Regions from separate parts of the Streptomyces sp. NPDC127129 genome, predicted to be linked through region 2. Evidence: riboswitches for the same ligand, from Rfam matches in the RefSeq annotation. Region 2 holds a riboswitch; each other region holds the start of a gene.
The links. A riboswitch is a leader RNA that binds a small molecule or an ion and turns the genes downstream of it on or off. The one in region 2 is predicted to bind thiamine pyrophosphate.

Region 1 (2,259 bases), on a different contig from region 2:
CGGGGCGACGTCCGTGGTGAGCGGGCCGAGCGTGTAGAACGGCGCCTCCTCGCAGATCTCCTGCTGGAGGTCGATGTTCTCCTTGATCTTGTGCATCGGGACGTGGCCCGGGCCCTCGATCATCGTCTGCACGTTGTGGCGCTTGGCGATCGTGTTCAGCTCACCGAGCGTGCGCAGCTCGGCGAACTGCGCCTCGTCGTTGGCGTCGGCGATCGAGCCGGGCCGCAGGCCGTCGCCCAGCGAGTACGTGACGTCGTACGTCGCCAGGATCTCGCAGAGCTCCTCGAAGTTCGTGTAGAGGAAGTTCTCCTTGTGGTGCGCGAGGCACCAGGCGGCCATGATCGAGCCGCCGCGCGAGACGATGCCGGTCTTGCGACGGGCCGTCAGCGGCACGTACGGCAGCAGCACGCCGGCGTGGACCGTCATGTAGTCGACGCCCTGCTCGGCCTGCTCGATGACCGTGTCCTTGTAGATCTCCCAGGTCAGCTCCTCGGCCTTCCCGTCGACCTTCTCCAGGGCCTGGTAGAGCGGCACGGTGCCGATCGGCACGGGAGAGTTGCGCAGCACCCACTCGCGCGTGGTGTGGATGTTGCGGCCGGTGGAGAGGTCCATGACCGTGTCCGCGCCCCACTTGGTCGCCCAGGTCATCTTCTCCACCTCCTCCTCGATGGAGGAGGTGACGGCGGAGTTGCCGATGTTGGCGTTGACCTTCACCAGGAACCGCTTGCCGATGATCATCGGCTCGATCTCCGGGTGATTGACGTTGGCCGGAAGGACGGCCCGACCTGCCGCGATCTCCTCCCGTACGACCTCGGGGGAGACGTTCTCGCGGATCGCGACGTACTCCATCTCCGGGGTGATCTCGCCCCGGCGGGCGTACGCGAGCTGGGTCACCGCCTGGCCGTCTCGGCCCCGGCGGGGCTGGCGCGGGCGGCCGGGGAAGACCGCGTCGAGGTTCTTCAGGCCACCGCGCGGCGAGGTGTGCTTGATGCCGTCGTCCTCGGGGCGGACCGGGCGGCCCGCGTACTCCTCCGTGTCGCCCCGCGCGATGATCCAGTTCTCGCGCAGCGGCGGGAGGCCGCGCCGTACGTCGGTGTCGATGGTGGGGTCGGTGTACGGACCGGACGTGTCGTACAGCGTCACGTCCTTGCCGTTGGTGAGGTGCACCTGTCGGACGGGCACCCGGAGGTCGGGGCGCGAGCCCTCGACGTATCCCTTGTGCCAGCCCGGCTTGCGCTCGTCCTGAGCCTCGTTCTGGCTGGTGGCAGGCGTGCGTGCATCCTGAATGGTCATGAGACCGATCTCCCTACGCCGGCATTACCCGGTAACAGGTTCGGCGGTCGGCGCAGCCTCCTCCCGTACGTACATCGGTACGCGCGTACGGTGATCAGCGCCCTCTCAGCCCGGTGCTCCGAGCTCCCGCGTGTGCAAAGGTGGCACCACGCTAGCGTCAACCCGGCCATGCTGAACAGTGGGCCCCCGCCGTTCTTGCGATGATCGGTCGGTGACTTCCTCGCAGCAGACCCCGGAACCCGACGGCCACGACGGACACGGCGACGTCGGTCACGGACCCGGTGACGTCGGTCACGGGCACGGCCACACCCACAGCCACGGACCGGCCGCGCCCGTCTCCCGGCATCTGCGCAGAATCATCGCCGCCGTCCTGATCCCGTTCGCCACGGCCGTCGTGGTCGGGCTCGTCGTCCTGTGGCCCGGCGGGGCCCCGGAGCACGAACGCACCGGCGTCGGCTTCGACCGGCAGACCTACCAGGGCAAGGTCACCTCGGTCGAGCAGGTCGACTGCCAGGACGTGAACGCCGGTCAGGTGCCGCCGACCGGGGACGTCTCGACGCCCCAGGGGCGTGAGGCGCTCAACGCGCAGCAGGGGCAGTGCGAGAAGGCGACGATCGAGGTCACCAGCGGTCCGGACAAGGGCCGTACCTTCACCGAGATCGTGCAGCCGGACGCACCGCGTCAACTGGACGAGGGGCAGGGCGTGGTGGTGGCGTACGCGCCCGACGCCCCACGCGATCTGCAGTATTCGGTGACGGACGTCGACCGCAAGATTCCGCTGGCCGTCCTCGCCGGGATCTTCGCCCTCGCCGTGGTGCTCGTCGGACGGATGCGCGGCGTGATGGCACTGATCGCGCTGGCGATCAGCTTCATGGTGCTGACCTTCTTCATCCTGCCGGCGATTCTGCAGGGGTCGAATCCGCTGGTGGTGGCGGTGGTCGGGTCGAGCGCGATCATGCTGATCGC
Region 2 (2,259 bases):
CACGCGCGCGTGGGTCAGGAGTTCGGCGCCGCTCTCCTCGTACCAGCGGGCCATCGGGGCGGAGACCTCGACGGGCAGCGCGCCGGCGAGCGGGCGGTCGGCGGCCTCGACGACGGTGACCGCGCAGCCCGCCTCGCGCGCGGCGGTGGCGAACTCGGCGCCGATCCAGCCGGCGCCGACCACCACGATGTCGTGCCGCCGTTCCAGGACGGGCTTGAGGCGGGCGGCGTCGTCGAGGGTGCGGAGCAGATGGACCCCGGGCACGCCCTCGGTGCCGGGCAGGGTGACGGGTTCGGCGCCGGTGGCGACGACCAGGACGTCGTACGGGACGGGCCCGGCCTCGGTGTCGACCTCGTGGGCGTCGGCGCGCAGCCCGGTCACGTCGAGGCCGAGGCGCAGTTCGATGGCGAGCGCCTCGAAGTCGACGTCGAAGGCGGAGTCCTCGGCCTTGCCGAGGAGGACCGCCTTGGAGAGGGGCGGGCGGTCGTAGGGCTGGTGGGGCTCGGCCCCGATGAGGGTGACCGCGCCGGTGAAGCCCTGCTCGCGCAGGGCGACGGCGGTCTGCACCCCCGCCATCCCGGCGCCCACCACGACGACCCGCTGCTGTGCCTGCATCTGCTCGCTCACCCGATCACCTTACGCATCTGACGAATCGTCAGGAAGACTGCTGCTCCACGACACTGGTGCCGGAGCCCTCCTGGGACTCCCATGCCCAGCTCTCCTCCAGTCGAACGCGGCCGTCGGGCAGCTCGACGACGGCGGAGACGCAATGCCCGGAAGAGGTCGATCCGTCCCTCTTCAACTGCACGTAACGGAAGTCGAGCCGGTCCCCCGCGCGCGTGCCGACGAGATGGCCGCGGACCACGTCCCCGCCCGCGTACTCGGCCCAGATCCGGCCGTCCTCCTCGTGGTACGTGAACCGGGTGCGCGTCCCTACCTGACCGGGCGCCTGGTCGGCGACGGGGAAGAGGACGAGTCCGTCGAGGGATCGGGCCACGGAGGCTCCCTTACTGGGCGTCGGGGGCGGGGGTTACGCTGACCGTCAACGTAGAGCACTCGCGGGAGCCCGGACGTACCGGGCTGAGAGGGAGGCTGGCCGGCCTCCGACCGTACGAACCTGATCCGGGTCATGCCGGCGAAGGGAGGGGCTGGACGCCCATGTCGCGTACATGCAGGACCTCTGACGTTCTCGTCGTCGGGGGCGGAATCATCGGCCTGGTCACGGCCTGGCGGGCCGCGCAGCGCGGGCTGAGCACCGCGGTCGTGGACCCCGAACCGGGCGGCGGGGCCGCCCGGGTGGCCGCCGGGATGCTGGCCGCCGTCACCGAACTCCACTACGGCGAGGAGACCCTGCTCGCCCTCAACCTCGCCTCCGCGCGCCGCTATCCGGAGTTCGTCGCCGAACTCCGGGACGCCACGGGGCACGACGTCGGCTACCGCGCCTCCGGCACGCTCGCCGTCGCCCTCGACGCCGACGACCGGGCACATCTGCGCGAACTCCACGCACTGCAGATCCGCTGCGGCCTGGAGTCGGAGTGGCTCAGCGGACGCGAGTGCCGGCGCCTGGAGCCGATGCTGGCGCCGGGGGTGCGCGGTGGGCTCCGGGTCGACGGCGACCACCAGGTCGATCCGCGCCGGCTCGCCGCCGCGCTGGTCACCGCCTGCGAGCGGGCCGGGGTGGTCTTCCACCGGGATCTCGCCGATCGGCTGACGGTGGTACGGGACCGGGCCACGGGTGTGGTGCTCGCGGACGGCTCCGAGCTCGCCGCGGAGCAGGTGGTCCTGGCCGCGGGCAGCCTCAGCGGGCGGCTCGCCGGAGTGCCGCGGGACGTCCTGCCTCCCGTACGCCCGGTGAAGGGACAGGTGCTGCGGCTCACCGTGCCGCGCGCCTTCGCCCCGTTCCTGTCCCGGACCGTCCGCGCCGTCGTCCGCGGCAGCCACGTCTATCTGGTGCCCCGCGAGAACGGGGAGCTCGTGATCGGCGCGACCAGCGAGGAGCTGGGCTGGGACACCACCGTCACGGCGGGCGGGGTCTACGAGCTGCTCCGGGACGCGCACGAGCTCGTACCGGGTCTCACCGAGCTGCCGCTCACCGAGACGCTGGCGGGTCTGCGGCCCGCCTCCCCCGACAACGCGCCCCTGCTCGGCCCGACCGCGCTGCCCGGCCTCCAGCTGGCCACCGGGCACTATCGCAACGGGGTCCTGCTCACGCCGGTCACCGGTGACGTCATGGCCGAGCTGCTCACCACGGGCGCGCTT
Region 3 (2,259 bases), on a different contig from region 2:
GGAGCTGCTGCCCGACCTGATGTCCGTGGTCCGGCACATCTCGTGTGACGACGACACCACCCGTAAGACCCTGTGGAAGCTGCACGACGGCACGCTCGTCGAGTCCGTGCTCATGCGCTATCCCGACCGGGTCACCATGTGCATCTCCTCACAGGCCGGCTGCGGGATGAACTGCCCGTTCTGCGCCACCGGGCAGGCCGGGCTCGACCGGAACCTGTCGACCGCGGAGATCGTGCACCAGATCGTCGACGGGATGCGCGCCCTGCGCGACGGCGAGGTGCCCGGGGGGCCGGCGCGGCTCAGCAACATCGTCTTCATGGGCATGGGCGAGCCGCTCGCCAACTACAAGCGGGTCGTCGGCGCGATCCGCCGGCTCACCGACCCCGAGCCGGACGGCCTCGGCCTCTCGCAGCGCGGCATCACCGTCTCCACCGTCGGCCTCGTGCCCGCGATGCTGCGCTTCGCCGACGAGGGCTTCAAGTGCCGGCTCGCCGTCTCGCTCCACGCGCCCGACGACGAGCTGCGCGACACCCTCGTGCCCGTCAACACGCGCTGGAAGGTCCGCGAGGTCCTCGACGCCGCCTGGGAGTACGCGGAGAAGTCCGGCCGCCGGATCTCCATCGAGTACGCCCTGATCCGGGACATCAACGACCAGGCCTGGCGGGGCGACCTCCTCGGTCGGCTGCTCAAGGGCAAGCGGGTCCATGTGAACCTGATTCCGCTGAACCCGACGCCCGGATCGAAGTGGACCGCGTCCCGGCCCGAGGACGAGAAGGCCTTCGTCGAGGCCATCGCCGCCCACGGTGTCCCCGTCACCGTCCGTGACACCCGCGGGCAGGAGATCGACGGCGCCTGTGGACAGCTCGCGGCGTCGGAGCGCTGACCTTGTAGTCTGTGCTCGAACACATCTCCATATTCCGACAGGGGAGCGCCACAGCGCTGAGAGTGCGGTCACCGGACCGCAGACCCTCTGAACCTTGCCCAGGTCATTCTGGGTAGGAAGTTCGGTCGCAACTCGAGCTGTTGCGCCCTGCCCACCCTCGGGTGGGCAGGGCCGCGTCTCTTCCTGGTCACACCCAGGAGGAAATTTCAGTGAGCACCAAGAAGATGGCCGCCGCGGCCATCGCCGCCGCGCTGGGCGTCACCACCCTCGCCGCCTGTGGCACCGACGACGTCAGAGGCGCGGCGGGCAAGAGCGGTGAGCCCGCGCCGAAGACCGTGACCCTCGTGAGCCACGACTCCTTCAACGCCTCCAAGGAGGTCCTGGCGGAGTTCACCAAGCAGACCGGCTTCACCGTCAAGGTCCTCAAGAGCGGCGACGCCGGCGTGGCCGTCAACAAGGAGATCCTGACCAAGGGCTCCCCGCAGGGCGACGTCTTCTTCGGCGTCGACAACACCCTGCTCTCCCGCGCCCTCGACAACGGCATCTTCGTGCCGTACGAGGCCAAGGGCCTGGACGCCGTCGCCGCCGAGGCGCAGCTCGACAAGGAGCACCGGGTCACCCCGATCGACACCGGCGACATCTGCGTCAACTACGACAAGAAGTACTTCGCCGACAAGAAGCTCGCCCCTCCGCAGACCTTCGACGACCTGGCCAAGCCGGAGTACAAGGACCTGCTCGTGGTCGAGAACCCGGAGAAGTCCTCTCCCGGCCTCGGCTTCCTCCTCGGCACGGCCGCCCAGTACGGCGACGACGGCTGGCAGGACTACTGGAAGAAGCTCAAGGCCAACGGCGTGAAGACCGTCGACAGCTGGGAGCTCGCCTACAACCAGGAGTTCTCCGGCTCGGCCGGCGGCCAGAAGGCGAAGGGAGACCGGCCCCTGGTCGTCTCGTACGCCTCCAGCCCGCCGGTCGAGGTCCTCTACTCCGAGCCGCAGCCGAAGGACGCGCCGACCGGCGTCTCCACCGGCACCTGCTTCCGCCAGATCGAGTTCGCCGGACTGCTGAACGGTGCGAAGAACCCCGAGGGCGGCAAGGCGCTGATCGACTTCCTGATCTCGAAGAAGTTCCAGGAGGACATGCCGCTGCAGATGTTCGTCAACCCGGTCACCGAGGGCGCCCAGCTGCCCGAGCTGTTCACCAAGCACGGTGTGGTCGTCGACAAGCCGCAGACCATGGCGCCCGAGAAGATCGCCGAGAAGCGCGACCAGTGGATCCAGTCGTGGTCCTCGCTCGTCCTGAAGTAGCCCGTAAGCGGTCCGACCGCCGGGGAAGCGCGGCGCGGCTCGGCCTCATGGCCGTGCCCGTCGCCTTCTTCG

Region 1: it holds a riboswitch for thiamine pyrophosphate, as region 2 does, so the genes downstream of both, thiC (phosphomethylpyrimidine synthase ThiC) here and thiO (glycine oxidase ThiO) in region 2, are expected to answer to the same signal.
Region 3: it holds a riboswitch for thiamine pyrophosphate, as region 2 does, so the genes downstream of both, ACFVGW_RS29995 (thiamine ABC transporter substrate binding subunit) here and thiO (glycine oxidase ThiO) in region 2, are expected to answer to the same signal.

What each region holds. Positions count from the first base shown of each region.
Region 1 covers NZ_JBHXTV010000006.1:98,649-100,907, forward strand. Annotated here, with positions in the region: gene thiC (phosphomethylpyrimidine synthase ThiC) at 1-1,293, opposite strand, end outside; TPP riboswitch at 1,287-1,433, opposite strand; gene ACFVGW_RS13435 (YibE/F family protein) at 1,505-2,259, shown strand, end outside.
Region 2 covers NZ_JBHXTV010000003.1:371,973-374,231, forward strand. Annotated here, with positions in the region: gene ACFVGW_RS07825 (NAD(P)/FAD-dependent oxidoreductase) at 1-615, opposite strand, end outside; gene ACFVGW_RS07830 (hypothetical protein) at 656-997, opposite strand; TPP riboswitch at 1,049-1,161, shown strand; gene thiO (glycine oxidase ThiO) at 1,159-2,259, shown strand, end outside.
Region 3 covers NZ_JBHXTV010000018.1:106,528-108,786, forward strand. Annotated here, with positions in the region: gene rlmN (23S rRNA (adenine(2503)-C(2))-methyltransferase RlmN) at 1-883, shown strand, start outside; TPP riboswitch at 913-1,020, shown strand; gene ACFVGW_RS29995 (thiamine ABC transporter substrate binding subunit) at 1,108-2,187, shown strand; gene ACFVGW_RS30000 (ABC transporter permease) at 2,235-2,259, shown strand, end outside.